Regions from separate parts of the Streptomyces sp. NPDC037288 genome, predicted to be linked through region 2. Evidence: riboswitches for the same ligand, from Rfam matches in the RefSeq annotation. Region 2 holds a riboswitch; the other holds the start of a gene.

Region 1 (15,674 bases), on a different contig from region 2:
ACCGCCTCGGGCGTCGCGCACTCCACGAACTCGACCAGGGGGACGTCGGGAGCCGGCCTGCGGCCGGAGGCCAGCCGCACGTGTTCGCGGGTGTTGGAGTCGTCGCTGTAGACCAGCACCGTGGCGGTCGGCTGCATTGTTCCTCCGGGACGTCAGCGTCGTACGGACGGGACGGTCAGGGCCGTTCGGGCGGAGCTTACTCCCGTCGAAGTCCCCATGAACACCACGTCAACACCGGTTCGGCGGGCAGCAACACTCCGAACGGCACCCCCCGGAGTGAGGGCGGGATAAGCGACCGACATAATGTCGGTCGTGGCGACAGCAACGACAGTAGAAACCGGGCACGCGCACCCGTCGGTCAACCGGCCGAACCTCACCAGCGTCGGAACCATCATCTGGCTGAGTTCCGAGCTGATGTTCTTCGCGGCCCTCTTCGCGATGTACTTCACCCTCCGGTCGGTGACCGGACCGGACCACTGGAAGGAGATGGCGCACGCGCTGAACGTGCCCTTCTCCGCGACGAACACCACGATCCTGGTGCTCTCCTCCCTCACCTGCCAGCTCGGCGTGTTCGCGGCCGAGCGCGGCGATGTGAAGAAGCTCCGTGGCTGGTTCATCCTCACCTTCATCATGGGTGCGATCTTCATCGGCGGTCAGATCTACGAGTACACGGAGCTGGTGAGGAAGGACGGCATCTCGCTGTCCTCCGACCCGTACGGCTCGGTGTTCTACCTGACCACCGGCTTCCACGGCCTGCACGTGACGGGCGGCCTCATCGCCTTCCTGCTGGTCCTCGGCCGCACGTACATGGCCAAGAGGTTCACCCACGAGCAGGCGACCGCCGCCATTGTCGTGTCCTACTACTGGCACTTCGTCGATGTGGTCTGGATCGGCCTCTTCGCCACGATCTACCTGATCAAGTAGCGGGACCGGCTCCCGCACATCCAGAAGCACCGACGCAGAAGATCCTGACACCGGGGTAATCCGTGAAAAAGCTCTCCGTACGACGACGCCATCCGCTGGCGGCGGTCGTCGTCCTACTCCTCGCGCTGGCGGCCACTGGGGGGCTGTACGCCGCGTTCGCGCCCGCGGGCACGGCGCAGGCCGATGATTCCGCCCAGTCCCTGACCATCAAGGAGGGCAAGAAGCTCTACGAGGTCGGCTGCGCCAGCTGCCACGGCACCGGTGGCCAGGGCTCCTCCGACGGGCCCAGCCTGGTCGGCGTGGGCGCCGCGGCCGTGGACTTCCAGGTCGGCACCGGCCGTATGCCCGCGGCCACCTCGCAGGGCGCCCAGGTCCCGCGCAAGAAGGTCGTCTACAACCAGACGCAGATCGACCAGCTCGCCGCGTACATCGCCTCGCTGGGCGCCGGCCCGAACGTGCCGACCAAGGAGCAGTACGGCCCGGACGGCGCGGACATCGCCAGGGGCGGCGAGCTGTTCCGCACCAACTGCGCGCAGTGCCACAACTTCACCGGCAAGGGCGGCGCCCTGACCAAGGGCAAGTACGCGCCGAGCCTGGAAGGTGTCGCTCCCAAGCACATCTACGAGGCCATGCAGACGGGCCCGCAGAACATGCCGTCCTTCCCCGACACCACGATGTCGGAGAAGAACAAGAAGGACATCATCGCGTACCTGAACGCGGTCAACAGCAGCGAGACGGAGAACCCGGGCGGTCTGGAGCTGGGCGGCCTCGGGCCGGTCAGTGAGGGTCTGTTCGCCTGGATCTTCGGCCTGGGCGCGCTGATCGCGGTCGCCGTCTGGGTCGCCGCTCGGACCGCAAAGGCCAAGAAGTCATGAGTAGCCAAGACATTCCAGAAGAGAACCTGCCCGCTGAGCAGGACCACGCGCACGGCGCGGTAGGGATCGCGGACGAGGAGAACCCGTTCGCGGACCCGGGGCTGCCGCCTCACGAGCACCGGATCCAGGACATCGACGAGCGGGCCGCCAGGCGGTCCGAGCGCATGGTCGCCCTGCTGTTCACGGTGTCGATGCTGGCCACCGTCGGCTTCATCGCCGCGTACTTCGCGATCCCGCACGACAAGGCGATCTTCGTCTTCCCGATCGGGCACATCAACGCGCTGAACTTCGCGCTGGGGCTGACCCTCGGCGCGGCGCTGTTCTGCATCGGTGCGGGCGCGGTCCACTGGGCCCGCACCCTGATGTCCGACGTGGAGGTCGCGGACGACCGTCACCCGATCGAGGCTTCGCCCGAGGTCCGCGCGAAGGTCCACGCGGACTTCCGCCAGGGTGCCAAGGAGTCGGCGCTCGGCCGCCGCAAGCTGATCCGCAACACCATGTTCGGCGCGATGGCCCTGGTGCCGCTCTCCGGCGTCATGCTGCTCGGCGGCCTGGGCCCGAAGCCCGGGACCATGCTCCGGCACACGCTGTGGGCCAAGGGCAAGCGCCTGATCAACATGAACACCGCCCAGCCGCTGCGTCCCGAGGACGTCGCCGTCGGCTCCCTCACCTTCGCCATGCCCGACGGCCTGGTGGAGACCGATGAGGACTTCCAGAACGAGATCGCCAAGTCGGCCCTGATGATCGTCCGGCTGCAGCCGGGCAACATCAAGGACAAGCAAGAGCTCGACTGGTCGCACGAGGGCATCGTCGCCTTCTCCAAGATCTGCACCCACGTCGGCTGCCCGATCTCGCTGTACGAGCAGCAGACGCACCACGTGCTGTGCCCGTGCCACCAGTCCACCTTCGACCTCTCCGACGGCGCCCGAGTGATCTTCGGCCCCGCCGGCCACGCCCTGCCGCAGCTGCGCATCGGTGTGGACAGCGAGGGTTACCTCCAGGCGCTCGGCGACTTCGAGGAGCCCGTCGGTCCTGCATTCTGGGAGCGCGGATGAGTACTGCAGCGAACAAGACGCCCCGCTCTCGCGGGAAGGCACCGGCCGGCGAGCGGGTCGCCGACTGGGCCGACGGCCGGCTCGGGATCTACTCCCTGGCCAAGTCCAACATGCGCAAGATCTTCCCCGACCACTGGTCGTTCATGTTGGGCGAGGTCTGCCTCTACAGCTTCATCATCATCATCCTGACGGGTGTCTATCTGACGCTGTTCTTCCACCCGTCGATGAACGAGGTGGAGTACCACGGCAGCTATGTCCCGCTCCAGGGGCAGCTGATGTCCGAGGCGTTCAACTCGACCCTGCACATCTCCTTCGACGTGCGCGGTGGTCTGCTCGTCCGGCAGATCCACCACTGGGCCGCGCTGATCTTCCTCGCCGGCATGTTCGTGCACATGATGCGCGTGTTCTTCACCGGCGCGTTCCGCAAGCCGCGTGAGATCAACTGGCTGTTCGGCTTCCTGCTGTTCGTCCTCGGCATGTTCACCGGCTTCACCGGTTACTCGCTCCCGGACGACCTGCTCTCCGGCACCGGTGTGCGCTTCACCGAGGGCGCGATCCTGTCGATGCCGATCGTCGGCACGTACATCTCGATGTTCCTCTTCGGCGGAGAGTTCCCCGGCCACGACTTCGTCGCCCGGTTCTACTCGATCCACATCCTGCTGCTGCCGGGCATCATGCTCGGCCTGGTGGTGGCGCACCTGATCCTGGTCTTCTACCACAAGCACACGCAGTTCGCGGGTCCCGGGAAGACCGAGAAGAACGTCGTCGGCATGCCGCTGCTGCCGGTCTACATGGCCAAGGCCGGAGGCTTCTTCTTCCTGGTGTTCGGTGCCATCGCGGCCATCGCGGCGGTCGCCCAGATCAACCCGATCTGGGCCATGGGCCCCTACCGTCCGGACCAGGTGTCCACCGGCGCCCAGCCCGACTGGTACATGGGCTTCGCCGAGGGTCTGGTCCGCTACATGCCGGGCTGGGAGATCAACTTCTGGGGTCACACGCTCGTCCTGGGCGTGTTCATCCCGCTGGTGCTCTTCGGTCTCGTCCTGGCGGCGATCGCGGTCTACCCGTTCATCGAGTCCTGGGTCACCGGCGACAAGAGCGAGCACCACATCCTGGACCGCCCGCGCAACGCCCCGACCCGCACCGCGTTCGGTGTCGCCTGGGTGACGGTCTACATGATCGGCCTGGTCGGCGGTGGCAACGACCTGTGGGCCACCCACTTCCACCTGTCGATCAACGCCGTCACCTGGTTCGTCCGGATCGGCTTCTTCGTCGGACCGGTCGTCGCGTTCATCGTCACCAAGCGGATCTGCCTCGGCCTGCAGCGCCGCGACCGCGACAAGGTGCTGCACGGCCGCGAGACCGGCATCATCAAGCGCCTGCCGCACGGTGAGTTCATCGAGGTGCACGAGTCGCTCAGCCAGGAGCAGCTGCACACCCTCACGGCTCACCACCAGTACGCGCCGGCCGAGATCGGCCCGACGGTCGACGAGAACGGTGTCGAGCGCAAGGTCCCGGTCTCGGAGAAGCTCCGGGCGAAGCTGTCCAACGCCTACTACGGCGAGGACAACCAGATCCCGAAGCCGACCGTCGAGGAGTACAAGGAGATCACGAGCGGCCACGGCCACCACTGATCCCCGCGTCGCCACGCCACACTGAAGGGCCCCGTCCGGGTTTCGGACGGGGCCCTTCGCCGTGCCCGCGGCTGGATAGGGTGGGATCACACTGTTCTCACGACACCAGGAGCGGCTGATGAGCGCTGTGACCCCCGCTGGAGGCGACACCGCGGCGGGCCGTTCCTGGCCCGAGGTGCTGAACGCCCTGCTGGAGGGCCGCGACCAGAGCGCGGACGCCACGGCATGGGCCATGGACCGGATCATGCGCGGAGAGGCGACGGACGCGCAGATCGCGGGATTCGCCGTGGCGCTGCGCGCCAAGGGCGAGACGGTGGAGGAGATCAGCGGGCTCGTGCGCGCGATGTACGAGCACGCGAACGTGATCGAGGTGCCGGGGCCGGCCGTCGACATCGTCGGTACGGGCGGTGACGGTGCCAAGACGGTGAACATCTCCACGATGTCGTCGATCGTCGTCGCCGGCACCGGGGCGAAGGTCGTCAAGCACGGCAACCGGGCCGCGTCCTCGGCGTCGGGTGCGTCGGACGTGCTGGAGAAGCTGGGCGTCAATCTGAACCTCCCGCTGGAGCGGGTCCCGCAGGTCGCCGAAGAGGCCGGGATCACCTTCTGCTTCGCGGTGAAGTTCCACCCGGCGCTGCGCCACGTGGCCGCGGCACGCGGCCAGTTGGGCATCCGCACGACCTTCAACGTGCTCGGCCCGCTGACCAACCCCGCGAAGGTGCGGTCCCAGGCCGTCGGCGTGGCGGATCCGCGGATGGCGCCCATCGTGGCCGGTGTCCTCGCCGAGCGCGGCAACTCCTCCCTGGTCTTCCGCGGTGACGACGGCCTGGACGAGCTGACCACGACCGCCACCTCACGGGTGTGGGTGGTCCGGGACGGCAAGGTCGCCGAGGAGTCCTTCGACCCGAGGGACGTCGGCCTCGACCTCGTCCCCGTGGAGGCCCTGCGCGGCGCGGACGCGTCGTACAACGCGGAGGTCGCCCGCCGCCTGCTCGACGGTGAGACGGGGGCCGTACGGGACGCGGTGCTGCTGAACTCGGCGGCGGCGCTCGTCGCGCTGCGTCCGACGGACGCGCCGCTGGCCGAGCAGCTGCGGGCCGGGATGGACCGGGCGGCGCAGTCCATCGACTCCGGGGCGGCGAAGCGGACACTGGACCGCTGGGTGGCGGCCAGCAACGCCTGAGACGCGCGGGGGGCGGTCCCGCGATGCGGACACGGGTTGCGGGACCGCGATCACTTCACGTACGTTCCAGACCAGGTCATGAGTGACAGTCATGAGGCCCCGGCCGACTGTCCGGCAACCCTCCGTCCGTGGCGGGGTGCCCCGGGTGAAGACCAGGCCGTAGGCAGCGAGGTCTACGGCAAGCGCGGACCCCTCGCACGCTTTTGAGAAGTGTGGGGCCAGGGGTCCTGGTCGTTCGAGGGAGTCTTCCGTGAGCAAGCGAATGCGATAGGGCCGCTGAGCCCCGCCTCCGCACACCCTTTTCTCTTCTTCCTGCGCCTTCGGGCGTATGTTCCTCACGGGAGTTCCCCATGTCCGTCTTCACCGCTGCCGCCGACCAGTCCGTTTGTGCGCCTTTGTCCGTCCTGGGCAGGGATGTCACCGTCCCGCTCGTCACCGGCGGCGAGGTCACCTACGCGGCCCTCGACTACGCGGCCAGCGCCCCCGCCCTCCAGCGTGTCTGGGACGACGTCGCGGCCTACGCCCCCTACTACGGCAGCGTCCACCGTGGCGCCGGTTACCTCTCCCAGCTCTCCACCGACCTGTTCGAGGCCGCCCGCAGGACGGTCGCGGAGTTCCTGGACTGCCGGACCGACGACCAGCTGATCTTCACCCGGTCCACCACCGACTCCCTGAACCTGCTGGCCCGCGCCCTCCCCGCCGGCTGCCAGGTCTTCGTCTTCGAGACCGAGCACCACGCCTCCCTGCTGCCCTGGCAGGACGCGAAGGTCACCTGCCTCGACGCCCCGCGCACCCCGCAGCAGGCCGTCGAGACCCTGGAGCGCGCCCTCGCCGACCGCGACCCCCACGGCCCGGCCCTGGTCTGCGTCACCGGCGCCTCCAACGTCACCGGCGAACTGTGGCCGGTACGCGAACTGGCGGCGGCGGCGCACGCGCACGGCGCCCGCATCGTCCTGGACGCCGCCCAACTGGCCCCCCACCACCCCGTGTCCGTGTGCGACCTGGACGTCGACTGGGTCGCCTTCTCGGGTCACAAGCTGTACGCCCCCTTCGGCTCCGGTGTCCTGGCCGGCCGCGCCGACTGGCTGCGCGCGGCCGAGCCGTACCTCGCGGGCGGCGGCGCCAGCCGCAAGGTGACCCGGCGTCAGGACGGCGGTGTGGACGTGGAGTGGCACGAGAGCGCCGCGCGGCATGAAGCGGGGTCACCCAACGTGATCGGCGCCTACTCCATCGCATCGGCCTGCAAGGCGCTCACCGAGGCCGGCTGGGACACCCTGGTCGCCCGCGAACAGCAGCTGATCGCCGAGGTCCGCGCGGGCCTCGCCGAGGTCCCGCAGGTGAAGGTGCTGTCCCTCTTCGGCGACGACGCCCCGCGGGTCGGCGTCATCTCCTTCGTCGTCGAGGGCTGGAACAGCTCCCACTTCGCCGCGGCGCTCTCCGCCGAGTACGGCATCGGCGTCCGCGACGGCCTCTTCTGCGCCCACCCGCTGGTGCGCACCCTCCTCGGCAGCGACCCCCAGACCCAGGGCGAATGCGGCGCCCCCGAGGCCGCCCCGGGCGAGAAGTCCCTCAACGCCATCCGCGTCAGCTTCGGCGCGGGCACCCCCGACGAACACGTCGAGCGTTTCGTCACCGCGGTCAGGGAACTGGTGGCCGAGGGCGCGAAGTGGACGTACAGGACGGAGGACGGCCGCTGCGTCCCGGCGGTCTGAGCCGGCCCGAGCGGCAGCGCCCCAGGGGGCCGCGCCCGCATCGACACGCGCCTCCGCCGCGCGGGCCCGCGACGGCGGCCAGTGTCGGCCCGTCTGCGCGAGGCGCCGCTGAGCAGCCGGTGCGGCTGGCTTCACGCGAGTCCTTGCGTCACGGCACCTGCCCCTGCTGGATCGCCATGCGGCTCCCTGCGCGGGCCCGCGCATAGCGCCCAGCGTCGGCCTGCCTGCGCGAGGCGCCGCCGAGCAGCCGGTGCGGCTGGCTTCATGCGAGTCCTTGCGTCACGGCACCTGCCCCTGCTGGATCGCCATGCGGCTCCCTGCGCGGGCCCGCGCACGGCGGCCAGCGTCGGCCCGTCTGCGCGAGGCGCCGCTGAGTCGCCGGTGCGGCGGAGGTGGGCGCGGAGGCCGGCTTCACCGCGGAGTGCCTGCGTCACAGCACCCGCCCCGGGTGGGACGGGTGCGGCGGGCCGTGCGGACGGGGAGCGCGTTCCCCGCCGTCGACGGAGCCGGCTCGTCCGCCGTCCTGCGCCGCAAGTACGACGTCGGCGGCCTCGGTGCTCCGGACGGCCGCCCCTGCCGCGCGGTGTCCCGGGACGGTTCCGTCGCCCACGTCGGCACTTGCGACGACGTGCGACGACGTGCGACGACGTCCCGCACACGATCTGCCGCGACTCCCCGCGCGGGAACGTCCTGCTCGGCGGCGAGGTGCTCGTTTCCCTCGGCAGCGCGGACGCGGGCGGACCGCGCCGCTGGGGCGCCGACCGTCCCCGGTCGGATCCGCCAGCACTTCCGTCGTAGCGGGAGGCGGGCACCACCCTGTTCACCGACTCGGCCACGCCGCGCCGGGGTTTCCGGGTCTCGGGCCCGTCCCGGACCAGGTGCTCGCCCTGTGACGTCGGCCCTGGGCCACGGCGCCGGGGGTGACCGGCGCGTCGCGGTCACCGACTGAGCGGCGCTCCTAGTTGTCCAGACCGATCGAGAACGCGGCCTCCAGGTCGTGCTGGGAGTACGTGCGGAACGCGACGTGCGTGTCGGTGGCCTCCACGCCGGGGATCTTGCTGATCCGGCCGGGGATGATCTCGGCCAGGTCCTCGTGCCGGCCGACCCGGACCATGGCGATCAGGTCGTAGGTGCCGGTGACCGAGAAGACCTCGCTGACGCTCTCCAGCGCGGCGATCTGTTCCGCGATTTCGGGGATCCGGTCCACGCTGGTCTTGATGAGGACGATCGCGGTGATCACGGCTGGTTCTCTCCCTCGGGTGCCGGAGCTGGGGCGGACCTCACTCTAGCTGTACGGCCGTAGCGCACCCATGCGTAGCCGAAGCCCAGACCGAAGCCGACCAGGTGGGCCAGATACGCCACCCCGGGGCCGTTGGAGGCCTGCCGTGCCGCCGCCCACTGCAGCGCCGCCCAGAAGGGCAGCACGACCCACGCCGGGAACCGCAGCGGCAGGAAGAACAGGAAGGGCAGAAGACTGGTCACGCGGGCGCGTGGGAACAGGTAGAGGAACGCTCCGAGGACCGCCGAGATCGCCCCGGACGCGCCGACCAGCGACTGCCCGGAGGCGGCGTTGGCGGCCGCGTAGCCCAGCAGGGCCAGGTAGCCGCAGCCGACGTAGAAGAGGGTGAACTCGACCTGGCCCATCCGTTCCTCGGTCATCACGCCGAAGACGAAGAGGAAGAGCATGTTGCCGAGCAGATGCACCCAGCTGCCGTGCACGAACAGGGCCGTGGCAGGAGTGAGGGCCGCGCGTGCCGGCCTGGCGAACAGCTCGGCCGGCACCACGCCCCAGCGCCGGAAGTACGCCCGCTGTGCGGCGAGCAGCGCGTCCCCGGAGCCGTATCCCGGGGCGAGCCCCGAGGCCGGACCCAGGACGAAGAGCAGACAGCACAGGCCGATGAGGGCGTATGTCATGGGTGCCGGTGCGCTCCGGACCGCTCTGAGGGCCCTGCCGGCCGCCGTGCTCCACTCGCTGATCATGAACACAGAGCATGACGTAACGGGACGCAAGCCGACAGACCGCCTCGCCGCCGTGGATGGACGGGCGGCGAGTCCCCGGCAGGCCGTAGGGTTACGGCCACACGCGTCGGCCGGCGGCGCGGCGAGACGAGAAGGAAGCGGACAGCCACGATGACGGTTCCCCTGCCGACCGCGACGACCCGATGGCGCTGCGCCCTGTGCGGCAACCTCACCCGGTTCGACGTGACGCGTTCCTCGAAGGTCGTCGAGTACGTCCACCTCGACCTGGCGGGCGAGCCGACGGTGGAGGAGCGCGAGGTGGTCAGTGAGACCATCGAGTCGGTGCGCTGCCGCTGGTGCAACGCGGTGGACCAGGTGGAACTCGTGGACAGGCCGGGTGCCGGCTCCTGAGCGGAGCGGCCCCGGAGAAGTAGCAGACATAGTGGGGTGTGACGGATGGTGGAGACCACAGGCGGGGGGCCGGGCGACGGCACCGCTGAGGTGCTTGACCGTCCGCTGCCCGACGGCGTGCGCCGTCGGGTCGTGCAGATCGTCTCGGACGGCTTCGGCGGGCTGACCGTGGTGGAACTGCCCGCCCAGTTGAGACAGTACGCCCGGTTCGCCCCCAATCGCCGCGCGAAGTTCGCCGGGAACGCGATGGCGGCGGCGCTGGAGACCGATCCGCTCTTCCGGCAGCGGATCGGGGAGAAGTTCAGAGAGGCTCAGCCGGAACTCGCCGGTGCTCTCGACTCCGGCTCCCCGCCCCCGGCCGCGGACCCGCTCGACGTGGCGGCCGCGGCCTATGTACTGCGCCCGTCCGGCTGGGTGAAGCTGGTCACCGCGGCCGGCGAGGAGGCCCAGCGCGCCGACGCCGAGCGGGCGGACGAGGAGAGCCGGGCCGAACTGGAGCGGCTGCGCGGCGAGCTCGCCCAGGCCCGTGACCACACCCGCGCCGAGACCGAACGGCTGCGCACGGAGCTGGAGTCGGCCAAGAAGGAAGCCGAATCACTTCACCGTAAGCTGCGTGCCGCCCTCAGCGATGTGAAGCGGGGCGAGGCCGCGCTGCGCAAGGCGCAGGGCGAGATCGACGCCGTGCGCGCGGAGGCGCACCGGCAGGTGTCGACCGCCGAGAGCGAGTCCCGCCGGCTCAAGGCCCGCCTGGGTGAGGCGGAGGCCGCGCTGGAGGCCACCCGCCGTGCGGCCCGCGAGGGCCGCAGCGTGGAGGACATGCGGGTGCGGCTGCTGCTGGACACCCTGCTGGAGGCCACCCAGGGGCTGCGCCGTGAACTCGCCCTGCCTCCGGTGTCCGTGCGGCCCGCCGAGACGGTCGACGCGGTCGAACCGGGACGAATGACCCCGAAGGACATCGCGGCGCGCGCCCTGTCCGAGCACGATCCGGCCATCCTCGACCAGTTGCTCGCACTGCCGCAGGCGCATCTGGTGGTCGACGGCTACAACGTCACCAAGACCGGCTATCCGCAGATGCCGCTGGAGAAGCAGCGGCTCAGGCTGCTCGGCCAGCTGTCGGCGCTCGCCGCCCAGACCGGCGCCGAGGTGACGTGTGTCTTCGACGGCGCCGAGCTGGCGGCCCCGGTGCTGCTCGCGCCGCCGCGCGGGGTCAGGGTGCTGTTCTCCAAGCCGGGGGTCACGGCCGACGAACTGATCCGCCAGCTCGTGCGCGCGGAGCCGCCGGGCCGTCCGGTCATCGTCGCCTCCACCGACCGGGAGGTGGCCGACGGGGTCGCCAAGGCGGGTGCCCGACCGGTCGCGTCCGCGGTGCTTCTCAAGCGACTGTCCTGAAGGTCCAACGGGCATACGTAATGCCCGAATTGGCCGTATCGTCACGCGACGTTGTGTCAACCGCACATCACCCCATGTGAGTTCTGTGCAAAGAATGCATTGCGTGATGGGATTTTCTGGTGAGAGGATTTGAACTGATCACAACTGGGTCACTAGGGTCTGGGCTCGAACCTCCGAACGGGTGATCACTCACTCACTCACAAGAAGGAGTTCGTCCTCCGTGGCGTCCCACCGTCGACCCAAGCAGCAGAGTCGCGCCCGCGTGACCGTGCTGACCACCGCAGCCGCCGCAGCCGTCGTCCTGAGCGCGAATGCCGCCAATGCCGCGCCGAAGCTCAGCAAGGACCAGGTGAAGGCCAAGGTCGACAAGCTGTACGAGGAGGCCGAGCAGGCCACCGAGAAGTACAACGGGGCGAAGGAGAAGCAGCAGAAGCTGCAGAAGGAAATATCCACGATCCAGGACAATGTCGCCCGGGGCCAGCAGGACCTCAACAAGCTCCGCGACGGCCTGGGTTCGCTGGCCACCTCGCAGTACCGCTCGGGCGGCATCGACCCCTCGGTCCAGCTCTTCCTGTCGTCCAACCCGGACGACTTCCTCGACAAGGCCTCCACCCTCGACCAGCTGAGCGCCCAGCAGGTCGACGCACTGAAGAAGATTCAGGACAAACAGCGCGAACTCGCCCAGGAGCGGGCCGAGGCCACCGAGAAGCTCAAGGACCTCTCCTCCACGCGCACCGAGCTGGAGAACAAGAAGAAGGAAGTCCAGGGCAAGCTCGCCGACGCGCAGAAGCTCCTCAACACCCTGACGGCCAAGGAGAAGGCGGACCTGGCCGCGCAGCAGCAGCGCGCCGACCGCTCCTCCAGCGAGCGGGCGAACCTGGGTGACACCCCGCCGGCCTCCGGCCGCGCCGGGGCGGCCTTCTCCGCCGCCCAGAGCCAGATCGGCAAGCCCTACGTCTACGGCGCCACCGGACCGTCCTCCTTCGACTGCTCGGGCCTGACCTCCTGGGCCTATGCCCAGGCCGGCGTCTCCATCCCGCGCACCTCCGAGGCGCAGGCGAACATCGGCCCCCACCTCTCCATGAGCCAGCTTCAGGTCGGCGACCTGGTGTTCTTCTACGGCGACCTGCACCACGTCGGCCTCTACGCCGGCAACGGCCAGGTGCTGCACGCCCCGCACACCGGTGCCGTGGTCCGCTACGAGGCGATGGCCGACATGCCGTTCCAGTTCGGCGTCCGGGTCTGAGACAACCGCGACACCCGCACACGGTGACGTCCGAACGGGCGAATCCCACGGACCGAGGCTGACTCCACGCCCCGCCCATGACCTGCGTCAGGGGCGGGGCGGTGCCGTTTTGTGCCGCCACCGGCTTGGCTCGGCGCCCTTCCCTGCGGCTACTGTCTGCCGCGTTTCCCCGGCGCCGGGGCCTCCCCGTCCCCAGGCGCCGGGGGAGCGGTATCCGTCCGCCAGCAGAAGGACTGCCGTGGGGTCTCATCGCCGCCTTGCCTCGTCCGGATTCGACCGGGGCGCCACCGCCCTGTGCGTGCTGTCGGCCGCGGCCGCCGCACTCGGCGCCGTACCGGCGCACGCCGCGCCGCGCGGCGACACCCGTGCCGAGGTGGACCGTCTCTACCAGGAGGCCGAGCGGGCGACCCAGGCCTACGACAAGGCCCAGGAGCAGGAGGGCACGCTGCGCCGCGAGGTGCGCGAGTCCCAGGACCGCGTCGCGCGGCTGCAGCAGCGCATCAACGGCCTGCGCGAGCAGCTCGGTTCGCTGGCGGGCGCCCAGTACCGCGCGGGTGCCCTCGACCCGGCCGTCGCGCTGCTGTTCTCCGACGACCCCGACGACTATCTCGACAAGGCGTCCACCCTCGACCGCATCGGCGCCCAGCAGGCCGGCAGGTTGCGGGAGTTGCGCACCGCGCTGCGGGACCTCACCCAGGAGCGCGCCGAGGCGGCCGGCAGGCTCGGCACGCTGGAGAAGAGCCGCAGAGCGGTGGCCGCGCACAAGCGGACCGTGGAGACCAAGCTCGCCAAGGCCCGGCAGGTGCTCAACTCGATGCCCGCCGCCGACCGGGCCGCCTACGACCGGGCGTCGCGCTCCGACGGCCCCGACCGCCTCGACCTGCACCTGCCCGACCTGACCGGTGCCGTCCTCCCCGACGCCCGAGCCGCAGCCGCGGTGGCCGCCGCCCGCTCCGCTCTCGGCCGCCCGTATGTGTGGGGCGCCAACGGCCCGGGGGGCTTCGACTGTTCGGGCCTGATGCAGTGGTCGTACGCGCACGCCGGGATCCAGCTGCCGCGCACCTCGCAGGAGCAGCGCTTCGCCGGCCGGCAGATCCCGCTGTCCGAGGCCCGCCCCGGCGACCTGGTGGTCTACCGCTCCGACGCCAGCCACGTCGGGATGTACGTCGGCAACGGCCAGGTCATCCACGCGCCCTATCCGGGAGCGGCGGTGCGCTACGACCCGGTCGGGATGATGCCGATCTCGTCGGTGACCCGGCCCTGACCGCGCCGCTCGCCGTTACGATCGGGAAATGGCTGGTCGCAGACGGGGGTGGAGCATCGGGGCCGTGTGCCTCGGTCTGCTGCTGTCCCCGACCGGGTGTGGCGGCACGGGGACCGACGCGGCCCGTACCGAGGTGCAGCACCTGCTCGACCGGCGCTCGGCCGCCCTCCTCGGCCACGACGAGACGGCGTACGACGCGACGGGCGTCCGGAGCGGGTACACCCGGCTGCGCGCCCTCCCGCTGGCCTCCTGGAGCTACCAGGTCACTGCTGTGCGCCGCACCCCCTCCGGTGCCACCGCCGACGCCGACCTGGACTACCGCGTCGCCGGGTACGACAAGGCCCCGGTCGACGTCCGCCGCACCCTCACCCTCGGCCGCACCGCCGACGGCAAGTGGTACGTCACCTCCGACAGGCCCGCGACGGGCACCGGGCAGCAGCTCTGGGACCAGGGTCCGGTGACCGCCGTGAAGGGCGCGCACAGCCTGGTGCTGGGCACCGGCCTGACGGCCGCCGGGCTGAGCGGTTACGCGACCCTCGCCGACCGTGCGGTCCCGGCCGTCTCCCGGGCCTGGGGCACCGGCTGGAGCCGCCATGTCGTCGTCCTCGTCCCGCGGTCCCTGAAGGACATGGGGGGACTGCTCGGCTCGCCCGCCGCCAACTACCGGGGCATCGCGGCCGTCACCACCGGTGAGGCGGGAGGGTCCGGCCGGGCGCCCGCGGACCGGGTGGTCGTCAACCCGGAGGCGTACGCCGTCCTCGGCGACACCGGCAAGCAGGTGGTGCTCACCCACGAGACCACCCACGTGGCCACCCGCGCGCAGACCACCGCCGCCACCCCGCTGTGGCTCTCCGAGGGCTACGCGGACTGGATCGGCTATCTCGGCACCGGCCGCACCCCCACCGAGGCCGCGCCGGAACTGACCCGCGCCGTCCAGGACGGTCACGCGCCCATGGAACTGCCCTCCGACAAGGACTTCGGCTTCACCAGCGAACCGGCCGAGCTGGCGCAGGCCTACGAGAGCGGCTGGCTGGCCTGCCGGATGATCGCGGCCCACTGGGGCGCGGCCCGGCTCGGCGCCTTCTACCGCGCCGTGGGCGCCCACGGCAAGCGGGCCGGTGCCGTCGAGGACGCCCTGAAGAAGGTGCTCGGCACCACGCCGGGGGCGTTCACCGAGCGGTGGCGCGCCTACGTCAGGGCGCAGCTCGGCTGAGCGCCCCGACCGCGTCCGAAGGAGGCCCACCCTGCGCCGCAGGAAAGCCAGGAGGGTGTGGAAGCGGACGTGGTCGGTGACCGAGGGCGGCGGGGGAGCGCAAGGCGCTGCTGCGGCGGGCCGGGGGAGCGGGAGGGCACCGAGGTCTCCCCGGTGCGCGCCGGCCGAGTCAGGAGGAGACCGGGGTCCGCCGGGGCCGGACGGGCCGGGGCGGCACGGGCGTGGCGGGGGCCGGGGGCACCGTCGAGCGCCACAGCCGGCGAACCGCCGAGAGCGAGGCCACGACCAGCAGGCCGTTGCGCACCGCCATCAGCAGGACGCCGTAGCGGTCGCTCACCACCACGTGCGAGAAGCCGAGCGGGAACTCCAGAACCGTCACGAAGGACGCGGCCACCACCATCAGGGCGGGCGCCCCCATCCGGCTCGCCCGGTACGACACACAGACCGCGGCCAGGCCGATCAGCCACACCAGGTACTGCGGGCTGATCACCCGGCTGGTGACCGTGAACAGCAGGACGGCGCTGAAGGCCGCGTCCGCGAGCGTGTGCGGCGCCGTCAGGTCCGCACGCAGCCGCCACAGCAGCAGCCAGCCGAACGCGGCCCCGGTCAACGCCAGCGCCGCCGCGCTGACCTGCTCCACGTACGGGCCGACGAACTCGACCGAGCCGTAGTTCAGCAGCACCTCGCCCGGCCAGCCGAAGTACCGGGCCACATGGAAGACCAGGCCGCCCAGCGACTCCACCTCGGTGCCCCGCTCCCGCTGGAACGTCAGGAAGGCGAAGGCGCCCGGCACGGACACCGCGAACAGC
Region 2 (15,674 bases):
GTCCTCCTCGACATCCCGATGAACCTGGACGACTCCGTTCTCAGCGTCGGGCTGCCGCTGTGGCTGGTGCACCACACCAGCGCGCCGCACGCGGTCGTCCCCGCGTTCCTGGTGGTCAACACCGTGCTCGTGGTGGTCCTGCAACTGCGGGTCTCGGCACGGGCCGAAGGCGCGCGCCGGGCGGCCGCGGCAGTGGGCTGGTACGGCATGACGCTGCTCGCCGGCTGCCTCGTGCTGGCGACCGCCACCGGTGGCGGGGCCTGGTCCGCCTCGCTCGCCATGCTGGCCGCCGCGATGCTGGTCACCCTGGCCGAACTGCTGCGCTCCGTGAGTTCCTGGGAGCTGGCGGTCGTCCTGGCGCCACCGCGCGCCCGTGCTTCCTATCTGGGCGTGGCCGGGATGGCGCAGTCGGTGCAGAAGTCGGTGGGGCCCCTGCTGCTGACCGGTGCGGTGATGACGGCCGGTCCCGCGGGCTGGCTGGCGCTCGGTGCCGCCGTCACCGGGCTGAGTGTGGTGCAGCGTCAGGCCAGCCTGCGGCGCCTGACGGCCCTCACCGCGCCCGCCACCGGCTCCCGGACACGCCCGAGGGCGGCACCCCCTGCCACTGACAGGGAGTGCCGCCCTCGGTAAAGGACGTGATCAACCAGGGGTCGATCAGAAGTCCATGTCACCGCCCGGCATGCCGCCGCCGGCCGGCGCGGCGGCCTTCTCCGGCTTGTCGGCGATGACGGCCTCGGTGGTGAGGAACAGCGCGGCGATGGAGGCGGCGTTCTGCAGCGCGGAACGGGTCACCTTCGCCGGGTCGATGATGCCCTCGGCGACCAGGTCGACGTACTCGCCGGTCGCGGCGTTCAGGCCGTGGCCCGGGGTCAGGTTGCGCACCTTCTCCACCACGACACCGCCCTCGAGGCCGGCGTTGACGGCGATCTGCTTCAGCGGGGCCTCGAGCGCGATGCGCACGGCGTTGGCGCCGGTCGCCTCGTCACCCTCGAGCTCCAGCTTCTCGAAGACCTGGGAGGCCTGCAGCAGGGCCACGCCACCACCGGCGACGATGCCCTCCTCGACGGCCGCCTTGGCGTTGCGGACGGCGTCCTCGATGCGGTGCTTGCGCTCCTTGAGCTCCACCTCGGTGGCGGCACCGGCCTTGATGACCGCGACACCGCCGGCGAGCTTCGCCAGGCGCTCCTGCAGCTTCTCGCGGTCGTAGTCCGAGTCGCTGTTCTCGATCTCGGCGCGGATCTGGTTCACGCGGCCGTTGACCTGCTCGGAGGAGCCGGCACCGTCGACGATGGTGGTCTCGTCCTTGGTGATGACGACCTTGCGGGCGCGGCCCAGGAGGTCCAGGGTCGCGTTCTCCAGCTTGAGGCCGACCTCCTCGGAGATGACCTCGCCGCCCGTGAGGATGGCGATGTCGCCGAGCATGGCCTTGCGGCGGTCGCCGAAGCCCGGGGCCTTGACGGCGACGGACTTGAAGGTGCCGCGGATCTTGTTGACGACCAGGGTCGACAGGGCCTCGCCCTCGACGTCCTCGGCGATGATCAGCAGCGGCTTGCCCGACTGCATGACCTTCTCCAGGAGCGGGAGCAGGTCCTTGACGGAGCCGATCTTGGAGTTGGCGATGAGGATGTACGGGTCCTCGAGCGACGCCTCCATGCGCTCCATGTCGGTCGCGAAGTAGGCGGAGATGTAGCCCTTGTCGAAGCGCATACCCTCGGTGAGCTCGAGCTCCAGGCCGAAGGTGTTGCTCTCCTCGACGGTGATGACGCCTTCCTTGCCGACCTTGTCCATGGCCTCGGCGATCAGCTCGCCGATCTGGGTGTCGGCGGCGGAGATGGACGCGGTGGAGGCGATCTGCTCCTTGGTCTCGACGTCCTTCGCCTGCTCCAGCAGGGCGCCGGAGACGGCCTCGACGGCCTTCTCGATGCCGCGCTTCAGGGCCATCGGGTTGGCACCGGCGGCGACGTTGCGCAGACCCTCCTTGACCAGGGCCTGGGCGAGCACGGTCGCGGTGGTCGTACCGTCACCGGCGACGTCGTCCGTCTTCTTGGCGACTTCCTTGACCAGCTCGGCGCCGATCTTCTCGTACGGGTCCTCGAGCTCGATCTCCTTGGCGATGGAGACACCATCGTTGGTGATCGTGGGGGCGCCCCACTTCTTCTCGAGGACGACGTTGCGGCCCTTGGGGCCGAGCGTCACCTTGACGGCGTCCGCGAGCTGGTTCATGCCGCGCTCGAGGCCGCGCCGCGCCTCCTCGTCGAACGCGATGATCTTGGCCATGTGAAGTGGTCCCTCCAGGACTGGGGGTGATTCCTTCGGACCGCGCCCGCGCCCGCGACGGACGGCTCGCCGGCCCCGTGGTTCCTTGCCCCACTTGGCCTGCGGGCCTCACCGACCCGGTCCTTCTTTGTCACTCTCACCTTCAGAGTGCTAACGCCAATGATTAGCACTCGGCACCTCCGAGTGCAAGCGCCCCGGGCATGCCGCGGGGGGCGCTCAGCCCCGCGCGAACAAGGGCGCCGGGCATGACGAAGGGCCCGTACCCCAGGAGGTACGGGCCCTTCGAAGACGAACGTAGAACGTCGCTGTCAGTCGACGCGTGCTTCAGCTGGTCGCCAGCCGGACCATGTCCGCCTGCGGGCCCTTCTGGCCCTGCGAGATCTCGAAGTCGACCCGCTGTCCCTCTTCCAGGGTGCGGTAACCGTCCATCTGGATCGCGCTGTAGTGGACGAAAACATCCGCACCACCGTCGACCGCGATGAAGCCGTACCCCTTCTCCGCGTTGAACCACTTGACGGTGCCCTGAGCCATGCCTAACTCCCCTATTACTGGCCCTTGCACAGATCCACACTTCGCGGACCCGGGTCAGACCTCACCCCCCATTGGTCGGGGGCGTGCGCCGGAACGCGTCGACCGCGGCTGAATGTATCTGTCCAACTGCCGTCTGCAACAGGTCAATCGGACGAGAATTCTGGACGCGAACGGTCCGGAATGTGGTGAGAATTCACCTGACTTCGGGGCAAGTCGGGCCCCGCAAAGGTTACAAAAGCCGCATAAAAGCCCCGCACTTTGGCTGCATCTTGCGGGGTGTGCGGCATGAAATCCAGGGCTTACGCCCTGACGCCGTGCCCAGGTTCCCCAACTGTACCGCGCTCAATCACGCAGAATTGCCCCCTCCGCTTCTCTCACGGAGGAGGCAATTCCATGAACAATGAGTAACTGGGGTTACCCAAGGTAACGATCAGCCGCCGGCGACCGCCGGAATGATGGACACACCGGCGCCGTCCGGGGTGGCGGTCTCGAGGCCCTGCTCGAAGCGGACGTCGTCGTCGTTGACGTAGACGTTCACGAACCGGCGCAGCTTGCCCTGGTCGTCCAGGACACGGGCGGCGATCCCCGTGTGGTTCTTCTCCAGGTCCTCGATGACCTCGGCGAGGGTCGCGCCCTCGGCGGCGACCTCGGCCTGGCCGCCGGTGTAGGTGCGCAGGATGGTGGGGATGCGAACGGTCACGCTCATGCGAGGCCAGCCTCTCGGAAGGAGTCCAGGGTCGGGCGGATGGTGGCGGTGAGGCCGGTCCCGGCCACCGCGTCGAGGGTCTTCAGGCCGTCACCCGTGTTGAGGACGACCGTGGTCTTCGTCGGATCCAGGACGCCGTCCTTGAGCAGCTTGCGGGTGACGCCGACGGTCACACCGCCCGCCGTCTCCGCGAAGATGCCCTCGGTGCGGGCCAGCAGCTTGATCGCGTCGACGACTTCCTCGTCCGTGACGTCCTCCACGGCACCGCCGGTGCGCCGGGCGATGTCCAGGACGTAGGGGCCGTCGGCCGGATTGCCGATGGCGAGGGACTTGGCGATGGTGTTCGGCTTCTGGGGCCGAACGACGTCGTGGCCGGCCTTGAAGGCGGTCGACACCGGCGAGCAGCCCTCGGCCTGCGCGCCGAAGATCCTGTACGGCTTGTCCTCCACCAGACCCAGCTTGATCAGCTCCTGCAGACCCTTGTCGATCTTCGTGAGCTGGGAACCGGAGGCGATCGGGATCACGATCTGGTCGGGCAGCCGCCAGCCGAGCTGCTCACAGACCTCGTACGCGAGGGTCTTGGAGCCCTCCGCGTAGTACGGCCGCAGGTTGACGTTGACGAAGCCCCAGCCCTCGCCGGCCGGGTCGCCGATCAGCTCGGAGCAGAAGCGGTTCACGTCGTCGTAGTTGCCCTCGATGCCGACGAGCTCGCCGCCGTAGACCGCGGCCATGACGACCTTGCCCTGCTCCAGGTCGTGCGGGATGAACACGCAGGAGCGGAAGCCGGCCCGGGCGGCGGCGGCGCCGACGGCACCGGCGAGGTTGCCGGTGGAGGAGCAGCTCAGCGTCGTGAAGCCGAAGGCGCGGGCGGCCTCCAGGGCCTGGGCGACGACACGGTCCTTGAAGGAGTGCGTCGGGTTGCCGGAGTCGTCCTTCACGAACAGGCCGCCGGTGACGCCGAGTTCGGCGGCGAGGTTGTCGGCCCGGACGAGCTGGGTCCAGCCCGGGTTCAGGTTCGGCTTGTCGGCCACGTCGGCCGGGACGGGCAGCAGCGGCGCGTAACGCCAGATGTTCGCGGGACCGGCCTCGATACGGCGGCGCAGCTCTTCGGTGTCGTAGCCGGCGAAGTCGTAGGCGATCTCCAGCGGGCCGAAACACTCCTCGCAGGCGAACACCGGGCCGAGCGGCACGCGGTGACCGCACTCCCGACAGCTCAGGGCAGCGGCGGGACCGAGGTCGACGGTGGAACTGCTGGTGCTTGCAACTGTCTGCACAGCCATGGAGGCGAGGCCCTTTCTCCTCATCTTCCTCACGACGCATCTCGCCGTGAGACGGATTTGGCACCTTCCCTAGCCGGGAGCCTCGCCACGTCAACGTGACAAGAACCGACTGGAGGGTTGCCGGGGCTTCATCGGGCCGTGTCCCTCTGCCCCTCTGGATGAGCTGTATGCGGTTGTGGACGCCCATGACCCCCGACATGCGATGGTCATCGGCGTTGTTCAAGACTGTAACCGACGGCCAGGACAGTTGAGATAGTCGTCCGAACCGCGAGATGGATCACACGGCTCACCCGTGTGGTCACGAACAGTGAGGAGTCGCAGACCGTGCTGGAAGAAGTCGAGCGCTGGCTGTCCACCCGCTCCTGGTCCGTGACCGATCGCCCTCTCCACCGGATCCTGTCCGCCAAACAGCGCACGGGCCAGACGATCAGCGTCGTGCTGCCCGCGCTCAACGAGGAGGAGACGGTCGGCGACATCGTCGCGGTCATCCGTCACGACCTCGTGGAGCAGGTACCGCTCGTCGACGAGATCGTCGTCGTCGACTCCGGCTCCACCGACCGCACCTCCGAGGTCGCCGCCGCCGCGGGCGCCCGGGTCGTTCACCGCGACGAGATCCTGCCCCGCATCCCCGCCGTCCCCGGAAAGGGTGAAGTGCTGTGGCGCTCCCTGCTGGTGACCGGCGGGGACATCGTCTGCTTCATCGACGCCGACCTGAAGGAGTTCTCCTCCGACTTCGTCTCCGGAATCGTCGGCCCGCTGCTCACCGAGCCGGACGTGGACCTGGTCAAGGGCATGTACGACCGTCCGCTCGGCGGCGCCGCCGGGCAGGGCGGCCGGGTCACCGAGCTGATGGCCCGCCCACTGCTGAACATGCACTGGCCGCAGCTGGCCGGTTTCGTGCAGCCGCTCGGCGGGGAATACGCGGCCCGCCGTTCACTGCTGGAGCAGCTGCCGTTCCCCGTCGGCTACGGCGTGGAGCTGGGCATGCTGGTGGACGCGCTGCACCTGGCGGGTCTGGACGCGCTGGCCCAGGTCGACGTCGGGGTCCGCAGACACCGGCACCAGGACGGGCAGGCGCTGGGCCGGATGGCGGCGGCGATCTACCGGACGGCCCAGCTCCGGCTGGCCCGGGGGCATCTGATCCGGCCGTCGCTGACCCAGTTCGAGCGGGGCGAGGACGGCTTCGAGCCGCGCACCTACTCGGTGGACACGGAGGAACGGCCGCCGATGGTGGAGATCGCGGAGTACGCCGAACGCAAGGTGGCCTGAGGCCGGATGTGGCCTGTGTTCGTATACGGCCCCATCACGGCGCGTAGCCGTACGTTTGAGCGTTTCCGGGCCGGGCTAGGTTGAGGACCATGGCTTCCACGCAGGGTGCTGAGGTGCTGGTCGCGTCGAACCGCGGCCCGGTTTCGTACACGGTGGACGAGAGCGGCTCGCTGCACGCCAGGCGGGGCGGCGGCGGGCTGGTCTCGGGGCTGTCGGCCATCGGCGCGGACGCGGACTCGGTATGGGTGTGCGCCGCGCTCGGCGACGGCGACCGGGAGGCCGTACGGCGTGCGGACGGCGGGCTGCTGCCGGCCGGGGACACCGGCGGGCAGCGGGTGCGGATGCTCGACATCGACGCGGCCGTGCACGCGGACGCCTACAACGGCATCGCCAACTCGGTGCTCTGGTTCGTCCACCACATGCTGTACCAGACCCCGCTGGAGCCGGTCTTCGACACGGGGTTCCGGCGGCAGTGGGCGTCGTACGAGGCCTACAACCGGGCGTTCGCCGAGGCGCTGGCCCAGGAGGCGGCCGAGGGGGCGGCCGTGCTGGTGCAGGACTACCACCTGTGCCTGGTCCCCGGGATGCTCCGGGAACTCCGCCCCGACCTGCGGATCGGTCACTTCTCGCACACGCCGTGGGCGCCGCCGGAGTACTTCGCGCTGCTGCCGGACGACATCCGTGAGCAGTTGCTCAGGGGCATGCTCGGGGCGGACCGGGTGGCGTTCCTGACCCGGCGGTGGGCGGACGCGTTCCGGGACTGCGCGCAGGCGGCCCTGGAGTCCGGGATCCCCGCGGACACGCGGATCGGGGTGCACGGGCTGGGGGCGGACGGGGACTTCCTGCGCAAGCGCTCGCACGAGCCGGACGTCCAGGAGCGGATGGCGGCGCTGCGGGAGGAGATCGGCGAGGGCCGCAGGGTCGTCGTCCGGGTCGACCGCACCGAGCTGTCGAAGAACATCGTGCGGGGACTGCAGGCGTACCGGCAGCTGCTGGAGGACCACCCCGAGTGGCGTGAGCGGGTGGTGCACCTGGCGTTCGCTTACCCGTCGCGACAGGACCTCGCCGTGTACCGCGACTACACCGCCGCGGTGCGGCGGCTGGCCGAGGAGATCAACTCCACCTACGGCACACCGGGCTGGACCCCGGTCGTGCTGCACGTCAAGGACGACTTCGCCCGCTCCCTGGCCGCCTACCGGCTCGCCGACGTGGCCCTGGTCAACCCCATCCGGGACGGGATGAACCTGGTCGCCAAGGAGATCCCGGTCGTCTCCGACCGGGGCTGTGCGCTGGTGCTGTCCCGGGAGGCCGGGGCGTACGAGGAACTGCGCGCCGACGCGCTCGTGGTGAACCCCTACGACGTGCTGCAGACCGCGCGGGTCCTGCACGAGGCGCTGTCCCTGCCGGATGGGGAGCGGGCGGAGCGATCGAAGCGGCTGGCCGCCGCGGCCACCGCGCTGCCGCCCGCCCAGTGGTTCCTTCAGCAGCTGCGGGAGCTTCAGTCCAGCTGAGCCGCCAGCGTCCGCAGCAGGTGGACGACGCCGGCCGGGCCGTCCACGACCAGGTCGGCCCGTTCCGCCAGTTCCGTGACCTCCGTGCTGCCGCTGCAGACCAGGAGGCCGGGGACGCCCTCGGAGCGGAGTTCGTCGACGGCGGCGAAGGCGGGCAGGTCACCGAGGTCGTCACCGGCGTAGAGCACCGACTCGGCGCCGGTCTTGCGGACGTAGTCGCCGAGCGCCACGCCCTTGTCCATGCCCGGCGGGCGCAGTTCCAGGACCATCCGGCCGGGTTCGACGATCAGGCCGTGGCGGGTGGCGAGGTCGGTGAGGGGGCCGCGCAGGGCCTCGAACGCGGCCTGCGGATCGTCGGCGCGGCGGGTGTGCACCGCGACCGCCCGGCCCTTCTCCTCGATCCACGTGCCGCGCCAGGCTCCGTTGCGGTCCAGCACGCCCGGCAGTTCGGCGCGGGCCGCGGCGACACCGGGGTGCGGGGCCGGGGCGGTGACGGTGCCGGTGACCGCGTCCCAGCGTTCGGCGCCGTAGTGGCCGAGGACGGTCAGGTGCTCCAGGCCCGGGACGCCGGCGAAGCCGCCGTACCGGACCGCGACCCCGGCCGGGCGGCCGGTGATCACGGCGATGGAGGCCACCTTCGGGGCGAGTGCGGCGAGGGCCGGTACGGCCTCGGGGTGGGCGCGGGCCTGTTCGGGGTCGGCGACGATGGGAGCGAGCGTGCCGTCGAAGTCGAGGCCGACGATTGCTGCGGCGGGTTTCGCCAGGAATGCGGCGAGGCCGTCGCGGCCGGGCTGGGTCCGCGGGGTCGGCAGAGGGTCCATACAGCGAAGGTATCCAGCGCGGGTCCGCCTCACTCCTGGAGCGCCCTGTCCGGCCCGGTCGGCTTCAGCGCTCCGCTCGCCGGGATTCCCTCACCCGGCGCAGGCGGTTCACCGTCACCGGGTCCGCCGCCAGCGCTCTCTCGTCGTCCAGCAACGCGTTCAGCAGCTGGTAGTAGCGGACCGGGGACAGGCCCAGTTCCTCGCGTATCGCCCGTTCCTTCGCGCCGGGGCCGGCGAAGCCGCGGCGCTCCAGCGCGAGGATGGCTTGTTCGCGGTGGCCTAGTTCCATGCCCGCCACCGTAGCGCCGGGCACGGACAACCGGCTCAGCCCGCGTCGCCGCTGTCGGCCGCGGTCGCCGTCGCCTGGAGCCGGGACAGGACGGCCGAGGGGCTGCCGCCGGGGGTGACGGCCTGGCCGATGTTCTGCTTCACGGCCGCGCTGACCGCCGCCCAGGAGGTCTTGCCGACCGGGTACAGCTCGGAGGTGGGCAGCTGGTCGAGGAAGGGGTGCAGGGCCTGGTCGGCCGGGGATTCCGAGTCGCTCATGGCGTTGGAGGCCGAGCCGGTGACCGGGAGCAGGCCGTACTCGCGGGAGAACGCGAGGACGTTCTTCTCGCTGTAGACGAAGTTGAGGAAGTCGCCTATCTGCTCGGCATGCCCGTTCTGCTTGAAACCCATCATCCAGTCCGCCACGCCCATGGAGGCCCTGGCCTTGCCGGTGCGGCCCGGCATCGGCACCATGCCGAACTTCACGCCCTTCTTCTCCGCCTGCTGGATCAGCGTGGGGTGCCCGTTGAGCATGCCGACCTGGCCGTCGGCGAAGGCGGCGAAGGCGTCCGCGCGGTTGAGCTTGCCGGGCGCGACCGGGCCGGTCAGGCCCTTGCCGACCAGGTTGTCCTTGAGCCAGGTGAAGGTGTTGACGTTCGGCGCCGAGTCGATGGTGTAGGTGCCGATGTCGTCGGTGTAGCCGGTGCCGCCGTTGCCCCCGCTGAGCAGCCACTGCATCGTCTCGGCCTGGGCCTCCTCGGGGCCCAGCGGCAGCGCGACGGGGTACTTCACGCCCTTGGCCCTGAGCGCCCTGGCGTCGGCGGCCAGCTCGTCCCAGGTGGTGGGCGGGGTGATGCCGGCCCTGGTGAACAGGGTCTTGTTGTAGAAGAGCACGCGCGTGGAGGCGGCGAAGGGGATGCCGTACTGCGTGTGGTCCCACTGGCCGGCGTCGGAGAGCTGGGAGAGGAAGTCCGCCTGGGTGCGGATGGAGAGCAGCTCGGAGGCCGGGTAGAGCTTGCCGGCGGCCGCGTAGTCGGCGTAGGCGCCGATCTGGGCCAGGTCGGGGGCATGGCCCGCGGCGACCATGTCCTTGACCTTGGCGTCGACGTCGTTCCAGGAGTACACGCTGACGTCGATCTTCACGCCGGGATGCTTGGACTCGTACTCCTTGGCCAGGGAGTCCCAGTACTTCTTGGAACTGTTGGCGGCGGAGTCCCCGTAGTCGGCGGCGACCAGTCTCAAGGTGACGTCGGAGGAGCCCGTGCTCCCGCAGCCGCCGAGAACCGCCGTCATGCCCAGTGCGGACACCACCGCGATCGTTCCTGCCGTACGCCGACCCACCGTCAAAGCCCCAACCCTGCTGTCTGACCGTTCAATATATGGACGCATAAGGTCTACACCACGTAAGTGGACTAGACCTCTTGCGGGTAGGAGGTTCACACTAGGGGCCGTGGTGAGACATGTCATCGCCCTGGACGTGGGCGGTACCGGGATGAAGGCCGCCCTCGTCGGCGACGGCGGCGAGCTGCTCCACCGCGCCCGACGCGCCACCGGACGCGAACGCGGACCGGACGCGGTGGTCGCGACGATCCTCGACTTCGCCGCCGAGCTGCGCGCGTACGGCGTAGAGCGCTACGGCGAGGCCGCCGCCGCAGCCGGCATCGCGGTCCCCGGCATCGTCGACGAGGAGCGGGGCATCGCCGCGTACGCGGCCAACCTCGGCTGGCGGGACGTACCCCTGCGCGCGCTCCTCGGACAGCGGCTCGGCGTCCCCGTCGCCCTCGGCCACGACGTGCGCGCCGGCGGCCTCGCCGAGGGCCGGATCGGCGCCGGCAAGGGCGCCGACCGGTTCCTGTTCGTGCCGCTCGGGACCGGGATCGCGGGCGCCATCGGCATCGACGGCCGGGTGGAGGCGGGCGCGCACGGTTTCGCCGGCGAGATCGGCCACGTCGTCGTACGACCGTCCGGCACCCCCTGCCCCTGCGGGCAGCACGGCTGCCTGGAGCGGTACGCCTCCGCGTCCGCCGTCAGCGAGGCCTGGGCGGCGGCCTGCGGGGACCCGGACGCGGACGCCGCCGACTGCGCCAAGGCCGTCGCGTCCGGTGACCCGAACGCCGTCCGGGTCTGGCGGGAGGCGGTCGACGCGCTCGCCGACGGCCTGGTCACCGCGCTCACCCTGCTGGACCCGCGCACCCTGATCATCGGTGGTGGTCTCGCCGAGGCGGGGGAAGTGTTGTTCCAACCCCTGCGGGACGCCGTCCGGCGGCGGGTCACCTTCCAGAAACTGCCGACGATCGTGCCGGCCGCCCTCGGCGACACGGCCGGTTGCCTGGGCGCGGGCCTGCTGGCGCAGGACCTGCTCGACACCACCGACCCCACCGACCCCACCGACCCCACCGACCCCACCGACCCCCCGGAGGTAACCGCCTGATGGCTCCCAGCTTGGTTCTCGCAGGTGCCCGGGTGGTGCTGCCCGGCGGAGTGGTGGACGACGGGCGCGTCAGCGTCGAGGGTACGGGCATCACGGCTGCCGTTCCCGAGAACGCCGAGGTCATCGACGTGACCGGCCACTGGGTGATCCCCGGCTTCGTCGACATCCACAACCACGGCGGCGGCGGCGCCTCCTTCTCCGGCACCCCGGACCAGATCATGAAGGCCATCGCCACGCACCGCGCGCACGGCACCACCACCCTCGTCGCCTCGACCGTCACCGACGAGATGGACCTGCTGGTGCGGCAGGCCGGGCTGCTGAGCGAACTGGCCGAGCAGGGGGAGATCGCCGGCATCCACTTCGAGGGGCCGTTCATCTCGCCGTGCCGCAAGGGCGCGCACTCCGAGGAGCTGTTGCGCGACCCGGAGCCGGCCGAGGTGCGCAAGCTGATCGACGCGGCGCGCGGCAGGGCGACGATGGTCACCCTCGCCGCCGAGCTGCCGGGCGGCATCGACTCGGTACGGCTGCTCGCCGAGCACGGCGTGATCGCGGCGATCGGGCACACGGACGCGACGTACGAGCAGACGGTCGAGGCCATCGACGCGGGCGCCACGGTCGCCACCCACCTGTTCAACGCGATGCCCCCGCTGGGCCACCGCGCGCCCGGCCCGATCGCCGCCCTGCTGGAGGACGAGCGGGTCACGGTCGAGCTGATCAACGACGGCGTGCACCTCCACCCCGCCGCCCTGGAACTGGCCTTCCACCGCGCGGGCGCCTCCCGCGTCGCCTTCATCACGGACGCGATGGACGCGGCCGGCACCGGCGACGGGCGTTACATGCTCGGCCCGCTGGAGGTCGAGGTCAGCGAGGGGGTGGCGCGGCTGGTGGAGGGCGGTTCGATCGCGGGCTCCACGCTGACCCTGGACCGGGCGTTCAAGCGGGCGGTGACCGTCGACAAGCTGTCGGTCGAGGACGCGGTGACGGCCCTGTCCGTCAACCCGGCCCGCCTCCTCGGCCTCTTCGACCGCATCGGCTCCCTGGAGCCCGGCAAGGACGCCGACCTGGTCCTGCTGGACGCGGACTTCGACCTCAAGGGCGTGATGCGGCGGGGCGAGTGGGTGGTCCCGCCCCAACCGGCCTGATCTGCCCGCCTTTTTCCCTCGACGGCGGCTGACACGTGACTGGGCCGGCCGCCGTCTCTTTGGCATGATCGGGCCCCGGAAACCGATGACGGGCGCGATGGCAGGCGCAAGGGACTTCGAGGGAGGTCGACCGGGTGATCCTCACGGTCACGCTGAACACCGCTCTCGACATCACCTATCGCGTGCGGTCGCTACGGCCGCACGCCTCGCACCGGGTCTCGGACGTCATCGAGCGACCGGGCGGCAAGGGCGTGAACGTGGCCCGCGTACTGGCCGCGCTCGGCCACGAGGTGACGGTCACGGGGTTCGCGGGCGGCGGGACCGGCCGGGCGATACGCGACCGGCTGGCCGACACTCCGGACCTGACGGACGCGCTGGTCCCCATCGCCGGCGCGACCCGGCGCACGATCGCGATCGTGGACGAACGCTCGGGTGACACGACCCAGTTGAACGAGCCGGGCCCGCTCATCGCGCCGACCGAGTGGGGCGCGTTCCTGGACCGGTACGAGGAACTGCTCTCCGGCGCCTCGGCAGTGGCCCTGTGCGGCAGCCTGCCCCCCGGCGTCCCGGTCGGCGCCTACGCGAACCTGGTCCGCACCGCCCGCACCCACGGCGTCCCCGTCCTACTGGACACCAGCGGCGAACCCCTGCGCCGGGGGGTGGCGGCCCGCCCCGACCTCATCAAACCCAACGCCGACGAACTGGCCGAACTCACCGGCTCCCACGAACCGTTGCGCGCCACCCAGGATGCGCGGCGGCGTGGGGCGCAGGCGGTGGTGGCCTCCCTCGGCGCCCAGGGCCTGCTGGCCGTCACTCCAGAGGGCCGCTGGCGCGCCACCCCACCGGCCCGCGTCCACGGCAACCCGACGGGCGCGGGCGACTCGGCGGTGGCGGGCCTGCTGTCCGGCTTGGTGGAGAAGCTTCCCTGGCCAGAACGCCTGACCCGCGCGGTCGCCCTGTCGGCGGCGACGGTACGGGCACGGGCCGCCGGCGAGTTCGACCCCGCGGTGTACGAGGAACTGCGGGGGCGGGTGGCGGGGACCGGGGTGGTCGGCGAGGCGTGATTCCGGGGAGCCCGTTGAGGTATTGAGCGACACCTCTGGCGGCCGATGTGGGAATCCCCGCTGGAATCCCCCTTGAGGCTCAGCCGCCGGAATTCACCCAGCCGTTCACCAGCCACAGCTGGTCGATGTTGGCGTCACACTGGTCGCCCTGCTCACAGGAGACCTTGATGCTGTTCGTGCCTTTGTTGAGCTGGATCCAGTTGTAGCTGCGGGTCCAGCCCCTCTCGTAGTTGCCCTCGGGGGCGCGCGCCCAGTTCTTCAACTTGGCCTTGGACGTCGTGCCGTTGACTGTGAGAGTCGCTGTGGCGTCCTTGCCCGGGACGGAATAGCCGACGTACAGGCTGTACTTGCCGCTCTCGGGGATGCCGTCGATGTTCCAGGTGACCGAGGAGCCGACCTGGTTGAAGCCGCCGACGTAGACGCCACCCTCGGACGGGGCGCCCTTGATGTCCGAGGCCAGCGCGGCGCTGCCGCCCAGCTGCAGAGCCTTGGCATCCGTCTTCGGCAGCTCTCCCGGCGTCGTAGAGCTGCTGCTCGACGGGCTGGGCGAGTGGTTCTGGGACTGGGTCGGGGTGGTGTTGGCCTGGTTGGCGTTCTTCTTGTCGTCGTTGCCGTTGAGCATCGCGGCGCCGATGCCGACGACGACCGCGGCGACCACCGCGATGGCGCCGATCAGCAGGCCCTTGGTGTTGGGGCCGCGGCGGCCGGGGGCGGGCTGGTTCTGCGGGCGGCCGGGCGGCGGGGTGCCGCCGGGCAGCGTCTCCGGGGCCTGGTAGTGGGCGTTCGGCTGGCCGTAGGCGCCCTGCTGCGGCACGGTCGGCTGGCCGTACTGCGGCTGCTGGGCGTACTGGCGCTCACCGACCGTACGCACCCTGCTGACCGAGTTCGGGTAGCCGTAACCGCCGGACGGCGGCTGGGCTCCTCTGGCCTGGCCGTCGGCGTACAGATAGCCGAACGGGTCGTCGTCCTCGGGCGTGCTCGGGCCGTTTTCGCCGGGCGTCATCCCTTGGTCTCCTCAGCGGGTGCGGGCGGATGCGATACGGAGTGTGGAACAGCGAGCCTACCCGCTCTGACTGAGCCAAACGGGTGACTCGAATCGCATCAGGTCCCTGACCTGCGGATCATCCGGCGCGTCGGTTTTGTTTGGGACGAGATCGTTTCTCTACGTACATACGCTCGTCGGCTGACTTCAACACTTCGTCCGCCGTCATGCCGCAGTGCGCCCAGCCGATGCCGAAGCTCGCGCCCACCCGGACGGCCCGGCCCTCGGCCCGGATCGGCTGGATGATCTCGTTGCGCAGCCGTACGGCGAGGTCCTGGGCGTCGGCCCGGCCGAGGCCGTCGGCGAGGATCACGAACTCGTCGCCGCCGAGGCGGGCCACCGTGTCGCCGTCGCGGACGCCCCGGGACAACCGCCTTGCCACCTCGATCAGGACCGTGTCGCCCGCGTTGTGGCCGAAGCGGTCGTTGATCGACTTGAAGCCGTCGAGGTCGCAGAAGAGGACCGCGAGGCCCTTGGCGCCGTCGTCGCGGTCGTCCTCGGGGGCGACCGTGTGGACGTGGTGGTCGAAGGCGTCGTACGACTCCGCGCCGGGCCGGTAGTCGAAGCCGTGGACCGCCGCGGGCGCGTCGAAGGCCGGGTGGCCGTACGCCGCGTCCAGGGACTCCAGGTCGCCGGCGTGGGTGGGGCGCCGGCACAGCCGGGCCGACAGGCGCGAGCGCAGCTCGGCGGAGTTCGGCAGGCCGGTCAGGGAGTCGTGGGAGGCGCGGTGGGCGAGCTGCAGTTCGCGGCGTTTGCGCTCCTCTATGTCCTCGACGTGGGTCAGGAGGAAGCGGGGGCCGTCGGCGGCGTCGGCGACGACGGAGTTGCGCAGGGACACCCAGACGTACGTGCCGTCGCGGCGGCCCAGGCGCAGTTCCGCGCGACCGCCCTCCGCCGAGGTGCGCAGCAGCGTACCGATGTCCTCGGGGTGGACGAGGTCGGAGAAGGAGTAACGGCGCATGGCGGAGGCGGGGCGGCCCAGGAGGCGGCACAGGGCGTCGTTGGTGCGCAGGATGCGGCCGTGCTGGTCGCCGCCCATCTCGGCGATGGCCATGCCGGAGGGGGCGTACTCGAAGGCCTGCCGGAAGGATTCCTCGCTGGCGCGCAGGGCCTGCTGCTCACGCTCCAGGCGGACCAGGGCGCGCTGCATGTTCGCGCGTAGACGCGCGTTGCTGATCGCGATGGCGGCCTGGAAGGCGTACATCTGCAGGGCCTCGCGGCCCCAGGCGCCGGGGCGGCGGCCGTTGCGCGGCCGGTCGACGGAGATCACCCCGAGCAGTTCGCCGCGGGAACCGCCCTGCACGCCCGGTGTGTACATGGGGGCGAAGAGGCG

Evidence for each region. Region 2 has a riboswitch for S-adenosylmethionine ahead of thrC (threonine synthase). Riboswitches for the same ligand answer to the same signal wherever they lie in the genome.
Region 1: another riboswitch for S-adenosylmethionine. It lies ahead of ACZ7GZ_RS10425 (aminotransferase class V-fold PLP-dependent enzyme); the one in region 2 lies ahead of thrC (threonine synthase).

The regions. Positions count from the first base shown of each region.
Region 1 is NZ_JBVJVY010000007.1:2,894-18,567, forward strand. It holds gene ACZ7GZ_RS10395 (response regulator) at 1-137, opposite strand, end outside; gene ctaE (aa3-type cytochrome oxidase subunit III) at 304-924, shown strand; gene qcrC (cytochrome bc1 complex diheme cytochrome c subunit) at 987-1,799, shown strand; gene qcrA (cytochrome bc1 complex Rieske iron-sulfur subunit) at 1,796-2,854, shown strand; gene qcrB (cytochrome bc1 complex cytochrome b subunit) at 2,851-4,488, shown strand; gene trpD (anthranilate phosphoribosyltransferase) at 4,607-5,671, shown strand; SAM riboswitch class IV at 5,746-5,862, shown strand; gene ACZ7GZ_RS10425 (aminotransferase class V-fold PLP-dependent enzyme) at 6,022-7,383, shown strand; gene ACZ7GZ_RS10430 (hypothetical protein) at 7,814-7,993, opposite strand; gene ACZ7GZ_RS10435 (Lrp/AsnC family transcriptional regulator) at 8,342-8,623, opposite strand; gene ACZ7GZ_RS10440 (rhomboid family intramembrane serine protease) at 8,620-9,363, opposite strand; gene ACZ7GZ_RS10445 (hypothetical protein) at 9,514-9,753, shown strand; gene ACZ7GZ_RS10450 (NYN domain-containing protein) at 9,799-11,142, shown strand; gene ACZ7GZ_RS10455 (C40 family peptidase) at 11,363-12,388, shown strand; gene ACZ7GZ_RS10460 (C40 family peptidase) at 12,627-13,652, shown strand; gene ACZ7GZ_RS10465 (hypothetical protein) at 13,681-14,865, shown strand; gene ACZ7GZ_RS10470 (glycosyltransferase 87 family protein) at 15,035-15,674, opposite strand, start outside.
Region 2 is NZ_JBVJVY010000024.1:4,572-20,245, forward strand. It holds gene ACZ7GZ_RS25070 (MFS transporter) at 1-630, shown strand, start outside; gene groL (chaperonin GroEL) at 655-2,277, opposite strand; gene ACZ7GZ_RS25080 (cold-shock protein) at 2,602-2,808, opposite strand; gene ACZ7GZ_RS25085 (MoaD/ThiS family protein) at 3,239-3,514, opposite strand; gene thrC (threonine synthase) at 3,511-4,794, opposite strand; SAM riboswitch class I at 4,812-4,959, opposite strand; gene ACZ7GZ_RS25095 (glucosyl-3-phosphoglycerate synthase) at 5,119-6,063, shown strand; gene ACZ7GZ_RS25100 (alpha,alpha-trehalose-phosphate synthase (UDP-forming)) at 6,153-7,574, shown strand; gene otsB (trehalose-phosphatase) at 7,562-8,395, opposite strand; gene ACZ7GZ_RS25110 (DUF3263 domain-containing protein) at 8,460-8,684, opposite strand; gene ACZ7GZ_RS25115 (extracellular solute-binding protein) at 8,720-10,051, opposite strand; gene ACZ7GZ_RS25120 (ROK family protein) at 10,116-11,093, shown strand; gene nagA (N-acetylglucosamine-6-phosphate deacetylase) at 11,093-12,235, shown strand; gene ACZ7GZ_RS25130 (1-phosphofructokinase family hexose kinase) at 12,370-13,299, shown strand; gene ACZ7GZ_RS25135 (CBM35 domain-containing protein) at 13,379-14,302, opposite strand; gene cdgB (diguanylate cyclase CdgB) at 14,421-15,674, opposite strand, start outside.